4 regions of the Paenarthrobacter sp. NPDC090517 genome follow, and region 3 is predicted to be linked to each of the others. Evidence: riboswitches for the same ligand, from Rfam matches in the RefSeq annotation. Region 3 holds a riboswitch; each other region holds the start of a gene.
The links. A riboswitch is a leader RNA that binds a small molecule or an ion and turns the genes downstream of it on or off. The one in region 3 is predicted to bind S-adenosylmethionine.

Region 1: it holds a riboswitch for S-adenosylmethionine, as region 3 does, so the genes downstream of both, ACIQTW_RS18015 (homoserine O-acetyltransferase) here and ACIQTW_RS15165 (hypothetical protein) in region 3, are expected to answer to the same signal.
Region 2: it holds a riboswitch for S-adenosylmethionine, as region 3 does, so the genes downstream of both, ACIQTW_RS08460 (DUF1737 domain-containing protein) here and ACIQTW_RS15165 (hypothetical protein) in region 3, are expected to answer to the same signal.
Region 4: it holds a riboswitch for S-adenosylmethionine, as region 3 does, so the genes downstream of both, ACIQTW_RS03460 (aminotransferase class V-fold PLP-dependent enzyme) here and ACIQTW_RS15165 (hypothetical protein) in region 3, are expected to answer to the same signal.

The regions. Positions count from the first base shown of each region.
Region 1 is NZ_JBIVXN010000006.1:172,822-177,219, reverse strand. It holds gene ACIQTW_RS18020 (bifunctional o-acetylhomoserine/o-acetylserine sulfhydrylase) at 1-1,332, shown strand, start outside; SAM riboswitch class IV at 1,495-1,611, shown strand; gene ACIQTW_RS18015 (homoserine O-acetyltransferase) at 1,627-2,748, shown strand; gene ACIQTW_RS18010 (hypothetical protein) at 2,751-3,185, opposite strand; gene ACIQTW_RS18005 (winged helix DNA-binding domain-containing protein) at 3,248-4,398, opposite strand, start outside.
Region 2 is NZ_JBIVXN010000001.1:1,818,252-1,822,649, forward strand. It holds gene ACIQTW_RS08450 (NtaA/DmoA family FMN-dependent monooxygenase) at 1-54, opposite strand, end outside; gene ACIQTW_RS08455 (SulP family inorganic anion transporter) at 209-1,912, shown strand; SAM riboswitch class IV at 1,996-2,107, shown strand; gene ACIQTW_RS08460 (DUF1737 domain-containing protein) at 2,121-2,387, shown strand; gene ACIQTW_RS08465 (rhodanese-like domain-containing protein) at 2,384-2,794, shown strand; gene ACIQTW_RS08470 (O-succinylhomoserine sulfhydrylase) at 2,795-4,003, shown strand; gene ACIQTW_RS08475 (hypothetical protein) at 4,014-4,398, shown strand, end outside.
Region 3 is NZ_JBIVXN010000004.1:347,405-351,802, forward strand. It holds gene ACIQTW_RS15160 (sodium:solute symporter) at 48-1,583, shown strand; SAM riboswitch class IV at 1,858-1,977, shown strand; gene ACIQTW_RS15165 (hypothetical protein) at 1,994-2,305, shown strand; gene ACIQTW_RS15170 (hypothetical protein) at 2,302-2,493, opposite strand; gene ACIQTW_RS15175 (VIT1/CCC1 transporter family protein) at 2,749-3,915, shown strand; gene ACIQTW_RS15180 (matrixin family metalloprotease) at 4,022-4,398, shown strand, end outside.
Region 4 is NZ_JBIVXN010000001.1:742,354-746,751, reverse strand. It holds gene ACIQTW_RS03465 (class I SAM-dependent methyltransferase) at 1-371, opposite strand, end outside; gene ACIQTW_RS03460 (aminotransferase class V-fold PLP-dependent enzyme) at 449-1,858, opposite strand; SAM riboswitch class IV at 1,891-2,004, opposite strand; gene hisN (histidinol-phosphatase) at 2,184-2,996, opposite strand; gene ACIQTW_RS03450 (ribosome small subunit-dependent GTPase A) at 3,053-4,168, opposite strand; gene aroA (3-phosphoshikimate 1-carboxyvinyltransferase) at 4,171-4,398, opposite strand, start outside.

The sequences.
Region 1 (4,398 bases), on a different contig from region 3:
GAACAGGAGAACAGCATGTCCCAAGGATGGTCTTTCGAAACCCGCCAGATCCACGCAGGCCAGGAGCCTGATGCCGCCACAGGTGCGCGCTCGCTTCCGATCTACCAGACCACGTCCTTCGTGTTCCCCAGTGCCGAAAGCGCCGCCAATCGCTTTGCCCTGGCCGAGCTCGCCCCCATCTACACCCGGATCGGCAACCCGACGCAGGATGCAGTGGAGCAGCGGGTCGCGAGCCTGGAAGGTGGACTGGGTGCCCTCTTGCTCAGCTCCGGACAGGCTGCGGAGACGTTCGCCATCCTGAATATCGCCGAGGCGGGCGATCACATCGTGGCTAGCCCCAGCCTGTATGGCGGCACCTACAACCTGCTGGCTCACACGCTGAAGAAGTTCGGCATTTCGGTCACGTTCGTCGAGGACCCGGACAATCTGGACCAATGGCGTGACGCCGTCCGGCCCAACACCAAGTTGTTCTTCGGCGAGGTCGTGTCCAACCCCCGCCAGGACGTACTGGACATCGAGGGCATCGCCCGCACTGCCCACGAGGCCGGCGTGCCCCTCATCGTCGACAACACGCTGTCCACGCCCTACCTGATCCGTCCCATCGAGTGGGGAGCGGACATTGTGGTCCACTCTGCAACCAAATACCTCGGTGGTCACGGTTCCGCAATCGCCGGTGTGATTGTGGATTCCGGGAACTTCGACTTCGGCAAGGACCCCGAGCGCTTCCCTGGCTTCAATACTCCGGACCCCAGCTACAACGGCCTGGTCTACGCCCGGGACATCGGCAAGGACGGTGCGCTGGGGGCGAACCTCTCCTACATCCTCAAGGCCCGCGTCCAGTTGCTTCGCGATCTCGGCTCTGCCGTGTCCCCGTTCAACGCCTTCCTCATTGCCCAGGGCCTGGAGACCTTGAGCCTGCGCGTGGAGCGCCATGTGGCCAACGCCACCAAGGTGGCCGAATGGCTGGAAAAGCACGACGACGTCGAATCGGTCGCCTATGCGGGCTTGCCGTCCAGCCCGTGGTATGACCGTGGCCGGAAGTACGGCCCCAAGGGCACAGGCGCCATTGTGGCCTTCAACATCAAGGGCGGCGTAGAAGCGGGCAAGCGCTTCGTGGACGGCCTGGAGTTGCACTCGCACGTTGCCAACATCGGTGATGTACGCTCGCTGGTCATCCACCCGGCGTCGACCACGCACAGCCAATTGACGGTGGAACAGCAGGTCGCTGCGGGCGTCAACCCTGGCCTCGTTCGCCTGTCCGTGGGCATCGAGCACGTCGATGACATCATCGCCGACCTCGAAGCCGGCTTCCGGGCTGCCAAGGGCGCCTAACGCCGCGCCCCGAAGTCTTAACCCGACTGCCGCTCGCGTCGACGATTATTCGCCGGGCGGCAGTTCCGGGTGCTCGTTCGTGAACGAAGACACCCTAAACCGTCACACTGTTGTCACATTCTTCGCCAGAACCGCCCTGCATTTCCTAGACTCTTCGTATTAGGTCATGAGTGCCAGCACATAGCCCCGGCTTGCTGGCCGGCAACCCTCCTCCGCGGTGGGGTGCCCCGGGTGAAGACCAGGCCTGTTCGCACGCAAGGCGACGGGCAAGCGCGAGGTTAAGGTGTTAAAGGAATGACCATTACTGCTACTGCCCTTCCAAAATCCGGAGAGGAAGACGGAACCGTCAAGTACGCCGGCATCGGGCCGTTGGAACTTGAGGCCGGCGGATTCCTCCCCGATGTCGTCCTCGCTTATGAGACCTGGGGGCAGCTGAATGCCGATGCCTCCAATGCCGTCCTCATCCAGCATGCGCTCACGGGCAGCACTCACGTAGCCCGTGGAGCCACCGACGAGGAAGGTTGGTGGGAGCAACTCGTTGGGCCGGGTGCCACCATCGACACCAACAAGTTTTTCGTCATTTCCATCAACATCGTGGGTGGCTGTTATGGCAGCACCGGCCCATCGTCAGAAGCGCCGGACGGACGTCCTTGGGGCTCACGTTTCCCGTTGGTCACGCTGCGCGACAGCACGGAGGCTGAGGCGCGCCTGGCCGATGCCTTGGGAATCGATGCCTGGCATGCCGTGTTGGGCGGTTCCATGGGCGGCGCCAGGGCCCTTGAATGGGCTGTGACGTTCCCTGACAGGGTCAAACGCTGCGCCGTAATTTCGGTGGGCGCCTACAGCACGGCCGAGCAGATTGCCTTCGCCCAGGCCCAAACCTTGGCCATCAGGCAGGACCCGAACTTCAATAACGGTGACTACTACGGCGGCACTGCACCCGAACATGGTTTGGCGTTGGCCCGACGCATCGCCCACATCACTTACCGCTCAGCCTTGGAGCTGGATTTCCGCTTCGGCAGGGAAGCCCAGCACCAGGAAACGCCACTCGCCGCCGCGGTGTTGGGGGAGCGTGGCCGCTACCAGGTGGAAAGCTACCTGGACCACCAGGGAACCAAGCTGGTCCGCCGTTTTGACGCCAACAGCTACATCGCCATCACCGAAGCCCTGATGTCCCACGACGTCACCAGGGGCCGCGGCCCGCTGGAACAGGCGTTGTCGCGCGCTACGGCTGAGTTCTTCGTGGCGGCGGTGGATAGCGACAGGCTCTACTTCCCTGCACAGTCGCGGGAACTTGCCGCCGCGCTACCCGGAGATGTGCCGGTCCACCTCATTGAGGCCCCGATTGGTCACGATGGCTTCCTCACTGAGATTGGCCAGCTCTCGGCGCAACTCCGCGAATCATTCTTCGCCTAGCCCTAGCCGTTCATGATTTCGCCGCGCTGCTTCATGTAATCCTCCATGGCGATCTCGCCGTTGCTGAACTTCGTGTCCAGCTCGGCCAGCTTGCGCGCGCGGAATCCCTGCGGCTCCGAAGCGCCCGCTGGGGGGAACGGTGCCGGGGATGAAGGGTTCGACGGCGGCCCGGCCTGCGGTGTCGAATCCGCGGGGCGGATAACGGTTGGTTCGGACGGGTACCCGGGGTAATTCTGCGTCGGGTAGCTCTGACCTGGATAACGCTGATTCGAGTAACCCGGCCCTGGGTAATTTTGCTGCGGGTAATTCTGCTGCGGGAAGCCGGGGCCGCGGAAGTTGTTTTGCTGGATCCGGCGCGCCCGGGAGCGGTTGTACAGGCGGATGCCGAGCGGAATCAGCCACGAGCAGACGATGATCCAGAAGATCAGATTGTTCACAGTGCAGGCCTCCTAGGTCTCATCCCAGCTTAGTCCTGCCCAGTGAGACCAATCCGGCCGCCTCAGACCAGTTTGGTCTCCATGCCCAGGAAACGGCCGTAGCGATCCGCCTCGGACTGCAGGGCTTCCTGCTCTTGCGCAGTTGTGGGCTGGTTCATGCGGACGTCCAATCTGCAGGTTCCGCCGGAGAACCCGTGGCGCCACCACCCAGCCAACCTGCCATCCAGCAGGACCACATGCATGGGTCCGTTGTCCTCGGGGAAGTACGGCGCTGTTCCGCCAAGGAAGTGCCGGGACTGTGAATAGCCCATCACGTATTCGTCGTAGCACTGGATGAGATCTACGCGGGGAAGGCCGGAGTCTTCAGGGGGAGAAGGATGAACACCACCTTCGAGGGCTTCCACTTCCTCGGAGGCCAGATGGAACCCGAGACCATCAAACTGCACCGAGCCCAAACTCCCGGGAGACTGGTGACCCGCCACGTCGATTCCCCGCTTTACCTCCTTCATGGTCAAACCGGACCATGCCGCACAGTCTTTGACAGTGGCGGGTCCCCGGCTGGTGAAGTAACGGAGTGCCAACCGTCCAAGGGCCTCGTCGCGGCCTTCGGATGTAAAGGGTGACAGCACCGGGTCCGGTACCCGTTCGTCAAACAAGGCATAGGTCTGTTTCAGGGCGCCTCCTGTAGAGCGGACGGGCGAGCCACTGACCAGGACGCCGCTGATTTCCGCGTGCATGAGGTGGTAAATGAAGCCCAGCCCCCTGCTGGGAAATCCGGACTGCCCCAGGACTTCGGCCAGTTCCTCGCGTGTCTTGTGCGCTCCGTCCGCCACGGCAGCGGCCAGGATCCGGCCGCTCTTGGCTGCGGAGTCCTCATCAATTCCTGTTTGGCGGTACATGCCCTTGTTGCCTTGGTGGAGGCGATCTGCGGACAATGCCATCAACCAACCGAGGTCGTCGCGGTGCACAAAATGCCAGGTTGGCCGGAGGATATGCGTCCGCAGGATGCTTCCGTCGGCTACGGCCTGCTCAATCTCTGCCGCCGTGACCATCGACGAAGCGCCGGTGGAGCTTCTTTGCGCAAGCGTCCACCTCGCGTAGGGAAACTCCTGGGACTGGACGGCCAGGAGGTTGCGAACCACATCGCCGGGACTTCCGGCATAGGGAGCCCGCAACTGCTGCCGCCGTAACCGAATCCTCCGGATAGTCTCCG
Region 2 (4,398 bases), on a different contig from region 3:
GAACCATCCAAAGTGCAGCATGGGCTTGAGTGTAGAACTGCTCTGTCCGCTCACCGCGACCTGATTTCATGGGAAGTTACAGGGGGTCGTACTGCGTCAATTATGCTCCCGGGGCGTCACATTTTGGCGGGCCTGATGACGGTTCGAATTTTCCACATACGGCGGTCGCATAGTTTCGAAAACAGCATGGGTCGGGAATGATCGCTGTATGAGTTCACCCACCCGTTCTTCCGCCAAGTCTTCCGCCAAGGACCGGATTTCGGGCGTCTGGGCGCTCAAGGGCTACAAACGCGAATGGCTCCGGCACGACGTCGTGGCGGGTGCTGCCCTCTTCGCCCTGCTGGTACCCGCCGGTATGGCCTACGCGCAGGCAGCTGGCCTTCCACCCGTCACCGGGCTCTACGCTACCGTGGTCCCGCTGCTGGTTTACGCGATCGTAGGGCCTTCCCGCATCTTGGTCCTCGGCCCTGATTCTGCCCTCGCCCCCATGATTGCCGCGGCAATCGTGCCCCTGGCGGCGGGTAGTAGTGAAAAGTCGGTAGCGCTCGCCGGGCTGTTGGCCGTGTTGATCGGGGTGATCATGCTGGCTGGGTCGGCCCTGAAACTCGGGACCATCACCGGGCTGCTCTCCAAACCCATCCGGCTCGGGTACCTGAACGGGATCGCGTTGCTGGTGGCCCTTTCGCAGCTGCCGGCATTCCTGGGGATAGAGGCCGACGGCGACATCTGGCAAAAGCTCGCGAAGGTCACCACGGGGGTGTTCACCGGAAGCGTCAACCTTCCCGCACTGCTGCTTGGTGTTGGTTCCCTCGCCCTTATTTGGATCCCCAGGCTGCTGAAGTGGAAGGTACCTGGCGTCCTGCTGGCCGTGGTCGGCTCCTGTCTTGCGACGGCGTTCTTGGGCCTGAACGACGACGTCAAGGTCACCGGGGTCCTGCCCCAAGGCCTCCCGATGCCCGCGCTCGGCGGCATCGGCTGGGCCGACGCAGTGGCCCTGCTTCCCGCGGCTGCGGGCATTGCCCTTATGGCCTTCGCAGACACCGGAGTCCTGTCCCAAACGCTGGCTGCCAAGGAAGGAAAGAAGGTTTCCGGCAACAGGGAAATGGCAGCCCTTGGAGCGGCCAATGCTGCCACGGGCCTGCTGGGCGGATTCCCCATCTCCGGCAGTACATCGAGGACCCCCGTAGCCGTGGATGCCGGCGCCAAGTCCCAAATGACTGGTGTGGTGGGTTCGGTGCTGGTACTGGCGTTCATGCTGCTGGCTCCCGGAGTGACCGAGTACCTACCCTCGGCAACCTTGGCCGCCGTCGTGATCGCTGCCGCAATTGCGCTGGCGGACCCGGCGGGAGTCAAGCGGCTCCTAAGCCGGAGCCGGAGCGAATCCGTGGTGATGCTGGCGGCGTTCCTGGGCGTCCTCACAGTGGGTGTCCTCCAAGGAATCGTGGTGGCAATCGTCTTGGCGCTCCTGGACTTTGTTCGCCGGGCTTGGGACCCCTACCGCACTGAACTCGGCTCGCAGGAAGGACGGCCCGGCTACCACGATCTCGCACGCCACCCGGAAGGCGAACGCATCCCGGGACTCCTGATCCTCCGCTTCGATGCACCGCTGTTCTTCGGCAACGGACAGGTTCTTGCAAACTTTGTCCGGGAGCAACTGGACGAAACTTCGGACGATATCTCCCACGTAGTCCTGGCGGCAGAACCTATCACCGGCATCGACACCACCGCCTTGGACGACCTCGTCACACTGGATGAATGGTTGGCGCGTCACGGTGTGGATCTGGTGTTCGCCGAGCTTAAAGGGCCTGTCAAGGACAAATTGATCCGCCTCGGAACGGCGGCGCGTTTCACGCCCGACCACTTCTATTCCACGGTGGGTGCCGCCGTCCGCGCACTCAAGGACGAAGAGTGAAGCGACCGCCGATTACGCAACATGACGACGGCCCAGCCGTCCGCAAGTGCGGCCGGATGCCCGTGGATGTTACGTTTTTCTTGAGTAATGAGCACCAGCGCAAAGCCCTGACTTGCTGGTCGGCAACCCTCTCTCCGGCGGGGTGCCTCAGGTGACTACTCGGCGTATCGACAACTCGTACTGCAAGCGTGACTGAGGAGCACCAGCTATGCCTGAACCCACTGAAGAAAAACTCTCTTACCGCCTGGTGACAGGGCCTGATACCCGCGACTTCTGCGAACGCATCCACAATGCCCTCGCCGAAGGTTACGTCCTCCACGGCAGCCCGGCAGCTACGTTCAACGGTACCGACGTCATCGTCGCCCAAGCCGTTGTCCTGCCGACCGCGATCGCCACTGCGGATGCCGCCGTCGCGAACGCCGTTGATCAGCTGGAAAACTACGAGGACGAAGAAGCGTTCGAGGGCCACGCATGAGCTACGCAGGTGACCTGACTCCGCATGACGCGTGGGCCAAACTCCAAGAAGGCGCCATCCTGGTTGACGTCCGGACCGAGGGGGAATGGGCCCACATCGGCATCCCCGATACCAAAGCCACCGAGAACGACCCCCTGTTCATCCAGTGGAACCTGGCCGGCGGCATTCCGAATTCCCGTTTCATTGAAGATCTTCAGCAGCAGGCTCCCGAGGACGGCGGCGTCGAGCTGGTGTTCCTGTGCCGTTCAGGGCAACGCTCCATTTCGGCGGCCATCGCCGCAACACAGGCCGGCTTCACTGCCTACAACGTCTTGGAGGGCTTCGAAGGCGAACCGGACCGCTACGGCGAGCGCACCGTCAACGGCTGGAAGAACCGCGGCCTGCCAACGAATCTGGGGACCGAGTAAGTGACTTTTAATCCCGACGCCACTGGCTGGAGCCCTGACACCCAGGCCGTGCGCGGTGGCCTTGACCGTACCAACTTCCAGGAAACCTCCGAGCCCGTCTTCCTGAACTCCGGCTTCGTTTACGAATCTGCCGCCGCAGCCGAGCGCGCTTTCACCGGCGAGGACGAACGCTTCGTCTACTCCCGTTACGGCAACCCCTCCGTGGCCACTTTCCAAGAGCGGCTGCGACTGCTCGAAGGAACCGAGGCGTGCTTTGCGACGGCGTCCGGCATGTCCGCTGTGTTCACGGCTCTAGGTGCCTTGCTGGCTGCCGGCGACCGTGTGGTTGCTGCCCGCTCGCTGTTCGGCTCCTGTTTCGTGATCCTCAACGAGATCCTCCCCCGGTGGGGCGTCGAGACGGTCTTCGTGGACGGACCGGACCTGGAGCAGTGGCGCGAAGCCCTGTCCGAGCCCACCACCGCGGTGTTCTTCGAGTCACCGTCCAACCCCATGCAGGAGATTGTGGATATCGCTGCCGTCAGCGAACTCGCGCATGCCGCGGGGGCGACAGTGGTCGTAGACAATGTCTTTGCCACTCCCCTGCTGCAGCGCTGCGGTGAACTTGGCGCAGACGTGATCGTGTACTCCGGCACCAAGCACATTGACGGTCAGGGAAGAGTCCTTGGCGGCGCGATCCTGGGCACTAAGGAATTCATCGACGGCCCGGTCAAACAGCTCATGCGGCACACTGGCCCGTCACTGTCGGCGTTCAATGCCTGGGTGCTGACCAAGGGCTTGGAGACCATCGGGCTGCGTGTGAACCACAGCTCGGCTTCTGCTTTGAAGATCGCAGAGTGGCTCGAGCAGCAACCCGCCATCAGCTGGGTCAAGTACCCGTTGCTGAAGTCCCATCCACAGTATGAGCTAGCCGCGAAGCAGATGAAGGCCGGCGGTACTGTGCTGACATTCGAGCTTTCGCCTTCGGCAGGACGTTCAGCCAAAGAGGCCGCTTTTGCCTTGCTGGACGGACTCCGCGTCATCGACATCTCCAATAACCTGGGCGATTCCAAGTCCCTCATCACGCACCCGGCAACCACCACCCACCGGGCGATGGGGCCTGAGGGCCGTGCGGCCATCGGGCTCTCCGATGGTGTGGTTCGCCTGTCTGTCGGGCTTGAAGACGTGGACGACCTCATCCTGGATCTGGAGAAGGCACTCAAACAGGTCTAACCTTGCTGCCATGAGCGGGAACCACCCCTATCGCCGTGCCGGAGCAGTGATCGTTGCCGGCACGGCGGTGTGGTTCATCGGAATTTCGCCGGTCTCACGTGTCTACATCACCCCCGACGACGACGAGCGCCTCCGCATGCTGCAAGCCGGCCAGCGCGGCTGGATCACGGGTCAGCACATTACCGCTGCCGGCACCGCCGCAGTGCCTGTGGGATTCGCGGCGTTCGCCCGTGCCATTCCAGCCTCGGGCATCCCACGCAAACGGGCAAAGATGTGGGCCTACGCTGCTGCGGTCGCGTTGCTTGCCGGTGCACCGCTCTTCGTCTCCAGCGTTGCCCAGCGGGCTTCCGACATTGAAGGGTTCGCCTACCGCCGCGGATCCAGCGCTCCATTCC
Region 3 (4,398 bases):
TATCGTCGAAAACCCCAACCTCCGTGCATCAGCTCCAAGGACCGTTCATGGAATCTTCGGCTATAAACATCGCAATCGTTGTGGTGTACCTGCTCGCCATGCTGGCATTCGGCTGGTGGGGCAAGTCCCGCACCAAGAACAACAGCGACTTTCTGGTGGCCGGCCGCCGCCTGGGACCTTTCCTTTACACCGGCACCATGGCCGCAGTGGTCCTCGGTGGCGCATCCACCGTGGGCGGCGTCGGCCTCGGCTACAAGTTCGGCATCTCCGGTATGTGGCTGGTTGTGGCCATTGGTTCAGGCGTGCTGCTGCTCAGCCTGCTCTTCGCCGGAACCATCCAGAAGCTCAAGATCTACACGGTTTCCCAGATGCTGACCCTCCGCTACGGCAGCACGGCAACCCAGACCTCGGGCATCGTCATGCTGGCTTACACACTGATGCTGTGCGCCACATCCACCGGCGCCTACGCCACCATCTTCGTGGTCCTCTTCGGCTGGGAGCGTTGGCTCGCCATCGCCATCGGCGGCGCTATCGTGCTGGTCTACTCCACCATCGGCGGCATGTGGTCCATCACGTTGGCCGACCAGGTCCAGTTCGTCATCAAGACCGTGGGAATCTTCTTCCTCATGCTCCCCTTCGCCTTGAACGCTGCAGGTGGCCTCGACGGCATCCGAGCCCGCGTCGATGAGAGCTTCTTCGACATCGGTGGCATCGGCCTCCAGACGATCATTACCTACTTCGTCGTTTACACCCTTGGCCTCCTCATCGGCCAGGACATTTGGCAGCGCGTGTTCACCGCCAAGACCCCCACAGTTGCCCGCTGGGGCGGCGCCACCGCCGGCGTCTACTGCATTCTTTACGGCTTCGCAGGTGCCTTGATCGGCATGGCTGCCAGCGTTGCCCTCTCCGGCGTCGAAATCGCAGCCAAGGACGACGTCTACGCAGAGGTCGCTACCCGGCTTCTGCCCATCGGAATCGGCGGTCTGGTGCTCGCTGCAGCTGTGGCCGCCATGATGTCCACGGCGTCAGGCGCACTGATTGCTGCAGCAACCGTTGCCCGCGCAGACGTAATGCCTTTCGTTGCCAGCTGGTTCGGCAAGAAGGTAGACACCTCCGACTCCGACAACCCTGAGCACGACGTCAAGGCCAACCGTTACTGGGTCCTCGGATTGGGGATCGTTGCAATCATCATCGCCATCTCCACCAAGGACGTGGTGGCCGCGCTGACCATTGCCTACGACATCCTGGTTGGCGGCCTGCTCGTGGCCATCATCGGCGGCTTGGTGTGGAAGCGCGGAACAGGCATCGCGGCAGCATGGTCCATGGCGGCCGGCTCAGTGGTAACCCTCGGAACCATGATCATCCTTGAGATCAACGCCGAAGTGCCCCTCGATGGCATCTACGCCAACGAGCCCATCTACTTCGGTTTGATTGCCTCTGCTTTGGTGTATCTTGTGGTCTCCCTTGCCAGCAAGCCCACGGATCCTGCAGTCATGAAAGCTTGGACGGACCGTGTCGCAGGCACCCGCGTGGCCGAGGAAGAGCTCACCACCCCTGCTTCCCAGAGCGGCACTAAGAACTAAGCACAGTTCTGGAAACAAGCAAAGTTCGACGGCGGCGCCTCCCCTTTTCGGGGCGGCGCTGCCGTTGCGTTATGCCCGGGGAGCATGCGTTGGAAGGCCCGCTCTACACGCCAAACCCACCCCAAAGGGTGCACACCAGGCCCCACAACACAACCCACCCGTTGGAAGGCCCGCTCTACACGCCAAACCCACCCCAAAGGGTGCACACCAGGCCCCACAACGATCCAAACCTCACAACGGGGGCATAGACAGCAATGAGATAGGGTGGTCCCAGCTTCAAGAGATGTGGTGCCAAGCTCCGACTGGCCACACACCAACCCCATGTTCACGGGTGGTTCGGATGAGGAAGCGGCCCGTCCCGGACCAGAGACAACCGAGCGGGCAAGAGCACTCCCCCAAGGAGCAGTCCCTTGCCGTACCAAGGCGATACCACTCAGGTAAACACAACGTCAGCGCGCACCCTCGCCACAACCGCCACACAAACAGTGGCGGTGATTCCCGCCGTCGACCTCTTCCTGGGCACGGTGACCATCACCGCCAAAGCTGGAACAGAGCGGTTCGGACATCAACAACCGGAACTCATCGCGCAGGCGTTAGCCCAAGCCGTCCGGCCGACGCGCTGGTGTGAGTCGTCCAAGATCCTAACGGTGACTGTTGCCGCCGTCGGGAAACGGGCGGGCGTTCAACATCACTTCACACTAGGGACCGAGGACCAGGCTTAGATTTCCTCGTCTTCCTCGCGGAACTCTTCGGTTTCGTCAATGGGGACAACCCGTTCGTCGTCCTCGGGTGCGTCGACCTCCTCCACCCAGGGCTCGTCCACTTCCTGGTCTTCGGCGTAGTCGTAGGCCGGGTCGGACTCAATGGTTGTCCGTTCCGGGTAGTTGGCGTGTGATTCGGTGGTGTTCATGGTGCAACCTCCGTCTCGTGGGCCGGTTCTCGCGGACCGTTCGGCCCGTTGACCCGAATGCAGGAATCCAGTGGCGGGAGGGCCCCACCCCTGTCCTTCCATCTGAGCACTGGCACAAGCGAGGGTCAAGGAAATTACGGTGCACCGAACATTCCAGTTAAGGAATACCAGCCAAAAAACCGCGCGGATAAGCGGTAGTGTGGGGCGTGCAATGGGGCCGCAACTACCCCACCCAGCACAGGAGACAAAGTGCAGATGCACCAGGAATCCCATAGTTCGTCGAGCTCCGCTCCGGACCCCACCCCCGAATCAGCAGCCGCCGAAAACGCCGGGACGCACGCCCCGACGCCCTCGCATGCAGACATCCGTCGGTGGCGCCAGTACCTGGCCGACGAGCGTGCCGAGGCCGCTGTCTACCGCGAACTGGCGCAGAGGCGCGACGGCGAAGAACGCCAAATCCTGCTCGCCCTTGCCGAAGCCGAAGGCAGGCACGAGGCACATTGGCTCAAGCTCCTGGGCGAGCACGCCGGAATGCCCAAGGCAGCTTCCACCCGCAGCCAGTTCCTGGGCTTTCTTGCCCGTAACTTCGGGTCAGTATTTGTCCTCGCCTTGGCACAGCGCGCCGAAGGCCGTTCCCCGTACGGTACCGAACCTGCGGCGACGCCGGCCATGGTGGCCGATGAACAAATCCACGAAGAAGTAGTCCGGGGCCTGGCCACGCGTGGACGCAACAGGCTCTCCGGAACCTTCCGCGCCGCCGTTTTCGGCGCCAACGATGGCCTGGTCAGCAACCTTTCCCTGGTCATGGGCATGGCCGCAACCGGAGTGCCCAGCCCCGTGGTGCTCATGAGTGGCGTAGCCGGCCTCCTTGCCGGGGCACTGTCCATGGGTGCGGGCGAATACGTCTCGGTCCGCTCCCAGCGGGAACTCCTTAACGCCACATTGCCTACGCAGGCCACGCTGACGGCGGCGCCGTCCTTGGACATCGAACACAACGAGCTGGTCCTGGTGTACTTGGCCCGTGGCATGACGCGTGAAGCTGCGGAGCACCGCGCTGCCGAGCGCATGGGATTGTTCAGCTGCGACTGCGATCCCAGCCTTTCCTTGCAGCCGGAGAAGCCACCCACTGACGATCACGAATCCGTAGGTTCAGCGTGGGGCGCAGCGATGTCCAGCTTCTGCTTCTTCGCTTCGGGCGCCATTGTGCCCATCCTCCCCTTCATTTTCGGCATGACCGGCATCGCAGCCTTGCTGGTGGCCGGCGTTCTGGTGGGCATCGCGCTCTTGGCCACCGGCGCCGTCGTCGGCTTGCTGTCCGGAACCTCTCCCCTGAGCCGCGGGCTGCGGCAGCTTGCCATCGGGCTGGGAGCGGCGGCGGCCACGTACGGGCTGGGCTTGGCGTTCGGGGCAGCAATCGTCTAAGTTTGGACGGCTCGGTCCCGAGACCGTAATGTTGGTTCGTCCTCCGCGCTGCCCCGCGTGACCAGGGCATCAGGAATGGAGAACCGTGGACCCGGAGCGGGAAGCAATGCGCGTGCCAAAGCATCGACGCACTGGAACAGCCTTGCGTGTTCTCCGCGGCATCCTTATGGCTGTCATTGCCGCCGTTGTTGCCGTTCTGGTCAGTGGATTTTTGCAGGGCGACCCTCGCATCACCGCGCTTTTCCCGGGCGTGAGCGTGCCGGGAACCACTCAGGACCAACCGGGTGGAGCAGAACCAGCGCGCCCCCTCGACGCACCGCCGCCCGGACTTGAGGAGGCGGATGCCCCGCTGGCCTCGCCTTCAGCGCCCGGCACCACCAACGATTCGTACAAGTTCCTGGCCACTAACGACGACGGCACCCCGGTAGGTTACTCGCCTTGCCGTCCGCTCCACTACGTTGTCAACGATGCGTCCGCTCCCAT
Region 4 (4,398 bases), on a different contig from region 3:
AATGCTGAGTCCGTCAGTCCAGTTGCCTCGGCCGTTCCCTCCAGCGCATTGACCTGGGGGCAGGCTTTTCGCAATTGCTCCAACATGTCCGTGGAAGGATCAACGGCGCTGACCGCCAGGCCGCGTTCTACGAGGAGTGCCGTGAACTTTCCCGTGCCGGCTCCAAGGTCGGCCGCGGACCGCGCCCCTGGAGGAAGCAGCCAGTCCACGGAATCGGCCGGATAGCCGGGCCGCACGCGGTCATAGTGTTCGCCGCCGTCCTGGAAGCTCTGACCGAGTTCATGCCGGCGGGAAGCATGCAGCCTTGGACCACGCGGCCCGGCTGGTCCGGGAGTACGTGGCTGTCCGCTGGAGGCAGCCGGTGAACGCAGGACCACGAAAAGCTCCTTCACAGGGTCGCTAAAAGTACCCTACGAATTTACCGCAGTGTTTCTAGTCCGCAGTGTTTCTAGTCCACAGTGCAAGGGGCTGCGCCCGCAGTGCCAGGAGTGTTCGGGGCCCATTCGGGGTAGCTGCGATGGTCATTTGCAGGAACCCAACGGCCCTCGTCCACCACATAGTCCCAGCCCAGTCCGTCGCGCTTCAGTCCTTCGATGCCTGCGAGCAGCCTGGTGGCATCCTCCAACCGGGAGCCGACGCCGAAGCTGGCGCGCAGGGATCCGGAGGGGAGCCCGAGGCGCTTGAGGAGCGGGTGGGCGCAGAACCGGCCATCACGGAGGCCAACGCCATGCTCGGCCGCCAGGTAAGCCGCAACCAGTCCGGCGTCGAATCCTTCTACGGAGAAGTTGACCACACCGATGGTGTCAAGGGAGTCAGCGAAGATCTTGTGGACGGTCACGCCATCGATGGCTTCCAGGCCCTTCACCAGGTACGAGCGGATTGCGGACTCATGGGCGTGCCACGCGTCCTGGTCCAGCCCTGCGAGGACTTGGGTGGCGCGGGCAAGTGTCGCGGCGCCCAGCACGTTGGGGGAGCCGCCCTCGTGGCGCGCAGGCCCCGCGGCCCAGCTTACGGAGTCCAGGCGCGCTTCACGTACCGCGCCGCCTCCGGCAAGGTGCGGTATGCCGGCGTCGAGCCAGTCCGGACGACCCACCACGACACCTGCGCCGAAGGGGGCGTAAAGCTTGTGTCCGGAGAAGACGATGTAGTCGACGTCCGCCTCCGCGATGTTGATCCGGCGATGCGGTGCGAGCTGCGCAGCGTCCACCACGATCCGTGCGCCGTATTCGTGGGCAAGCGAAGCAAGGCGGGCGATGGGAAGGATTTCCCCGGTCACGTTCGAGGCACCGGTAACGGCCAGCAGGCTGACCCCGCCCTGGGCAAGTTCGGCCTCCAGCTTGTCCAGCGTTTCGGCCAGGGTTGGTGCTGCGACGACGCTGCGGTGGGGGACTCCTTGCCACGGAAGCAAGTTGGCGTGGTGCTCGATGTCCAAGTACAGAACTTCGCCTGCAAACTCGCCGTCCACCTGTGGTAGGCACCCGGCCAGGAGGTTCAAGGAGTCCGTGGTGTTCCGTGTGAAGATCACTGAATCATCAACCCGCCCGCCGACGAAATCACGGACGATGTTCCGCGAGTTCTCGTACACCGACGTGCTGATTTGGGAGGCGTACCCGGCGCCCCGGTGAACGCTGGCGTAGTAGGGCAGGACCTCGTTGAGGTAGGCCGAAACGATGGTCAAAGCCGGAGCCGATGCGCCGTAATCCAAGTTTGCGTAACGGACGTGGCCACCTTGAATCAGCGGAGCCTGAAGTTCAGCGCCAGTGACCGCGGCAAGCGGACGCGCAGCGGTGCTCGTCTCTGCTGCGGATTCTTCGACAAGGGACGGAATAGTGTTGGGGTTGAACGTGACAGTGCTCATGGAACCTCACTCAAGAGGGACCCCCATAGGGGGATCCGCGCTTGCCGCATCCGTTCCGGACCGGCCGGGTCGTCACCCGGGGCACCCCACCGCGAATGGAGGGTTGCCGGCCAGCAAACCGGGGTTTAGCGCTGGCACTCGTGACCTGTAAAAAAGGCTAAGGCACGTCCGGGGACGCTTCCAAAGCCGCTGCCTTTTGTTAAGCCCTTTGTTACGTCGAATGCGAAATCCCTTCCTCGCCGAATAAAAAACGGCGGAGACCCGCAAAAGGGGTCATCCGCCGTCGAAAATTCCGCCCGCTGCTTGGTGGCTGGACGCTGAAAGTTTAGAGAAGGTCGTCCAATCCGGGGTTGAGGCGCTTCAGGACCTCGGAGTGCAGGATCGAGTTAGTGGCCAGGGCGTTACCGCCAAACGGACCGTCTTCGCCTTCCAAGGATGTGAAACGGCCGCCTGCCTCGGTGACGATCGGGACGAGTGCTGCCATGTCGTAGAGGTTCAGTTCAGGCTCGCAAGCGATATCCACGGCACCCTCGGCCACGAGGCAATACGACCAAAAATCACCATAGGCGCGTGTCCGCCAGATGTCTTCCGTCAGCCCAAGGAATTCATCCAGGTTGCCGCGTTCCTTCCACCCCGAGAGGCTGGAATATGACATGGAGGCGTCGGCCAGGCGGGAAACGTTGGACACCTTGAGCCGCGTCGCCGAGGCCAGGGAGCGGCCCATGTAGGCGCCCATATCCTTCGCAGCCCACCATCGCTTGCCCAGCGCAGGCGCACTCACTACGCCCACCACAGGTTCCCCTTCATCCACGAGGGCGATCAGCGTTGCCCACACCGGGACGCCGCGAACAAAGTTCTTGGTTCCGTCGATGGGGTCGATGATCCAGCGACGTGAACCGTGACCGCTGCTGCCGAACTCCTCGCCGAGGACCGCGTCCCGCGGACGTGAGCGGGACAGTTGACCGCGGATTGCTTCCTCAGCGGCCTTGTCAGCATCAGTGACAGGTGTGAGGTCGGGCTTGGTTTCGATCTGCAGGTCCAGTGCCTTGAAGCGATCCATGGTCTGGGCGTCGACTGAATCGGCGAGGACGTGGGCCAGGCGCAGGTCATCGTTGTAGGTGGAAACGGGATGGGTCATGCCACCAAACTATCCTGAATAGTTCGCTTCATTGGGGACGTGAAGCAGACAACGAATCAGTTGACGGTGCCCAGTTCCTTGGTCTCCTTCGCTTCGAGCCTTGGGTCCGCACCCAGCAATCGGCGCAAGGAGGCCAACCGGGCCACACCTGATGGCCCTGCGTGGCCATCGTTAACCCAAGCATCCAGCCCGCAATTGGTGGCGGTGGCACCGTGCTTGCAGCCACGGTCGCAGGTCTCCGTGCCGGGCTCAAGGTCCGGGAACGAGTGCAAAATCCGGTCGGGATCCACGTGCGCCAAGCCAAAGGAGCGGATACCGGGAGTATCGATGATCCAACTGCCGGATGGTGCATCGTCCAGCTTCAATGCCAAAGCCGAGGATGATGTGTGCCGTCCCCGGCCCGTCACCGCGTTGACGCCGCCAGTGGCGCGCTCTGCGCCTGTCAGCGCGTTGACCATGGTGGATTTGCCCACGCCGGAGTGACCGAGCATGACGGTGACTTTTCCACCCAGGTGCGAGCGGAGTTGGGATACGGCGTCCTTGTCCAGCCGGGCTGACAGGCCGTCATCGGAACGGGCATCGATGCCTCCGGCATCGGAGTCGGCGGTCCTGCTGATGATCACGGGAAAGTCCAAGCTCAGGTAATTGGCCAGGAGTTCCGCCGGGTCCTTCACATCCGCCTTGGTGATGAGCAGCAACGGCTCGATGCCGGCGTCGTACGCTGCAACCAAGGCGCGATCAATGAATCCCGTACGTGGCTCCGGATTGGCCGCCGCAACAACCACCACGAGCTGATCGGCGTTGGCGACAACTACCCGTTCGATGGGGTCCGTATCGTCGGCACTGCGGCGAAGGAGGGTCTTCCGCTCTTCCACCCGGACCAGGCGTGCCAAGGTATCGGGAGACCCTGAAACGTCACCCACCAATGCGACGAAGTCACCAGGGACAACGGGATTGCGCCGCAGTTCGCGGGCGCGGGCTGCGATGACGATGCGTTCGTCCGCGGAATCTTCGCCCACAATTGCCCTGTACCGTCCGCGGTCCACCGTGATGATCCTGCCTATGACTGCGTCATCGTGGCTGGGGCGATCCTTGGTGCGTGGCCTGGATCCTTTTTTGCTGGGACGGATGCGGACGTCTGATTCGTCCCAGGAGCGTGCGTCACGGCCCATGGTCAGTTGCTGGCCTCATCAAGATCGGTGTTGGCATCAGTTGGCTGCAGCATTGCTTCCCACATCTTTGGAAAATCCGGCATGGTCTTCGACGTCGTGGCGATGTCCTCAACCTGCACGCCTTCGACGGCGAGCCCAAGAATCGCCCCGGCAGTGGCCATCCGGTGGTCCGCGTAGCTGTGGACCACGCCACCGTGAAGAGCCGCCGGGCGGATAACCAAGCCATCGGC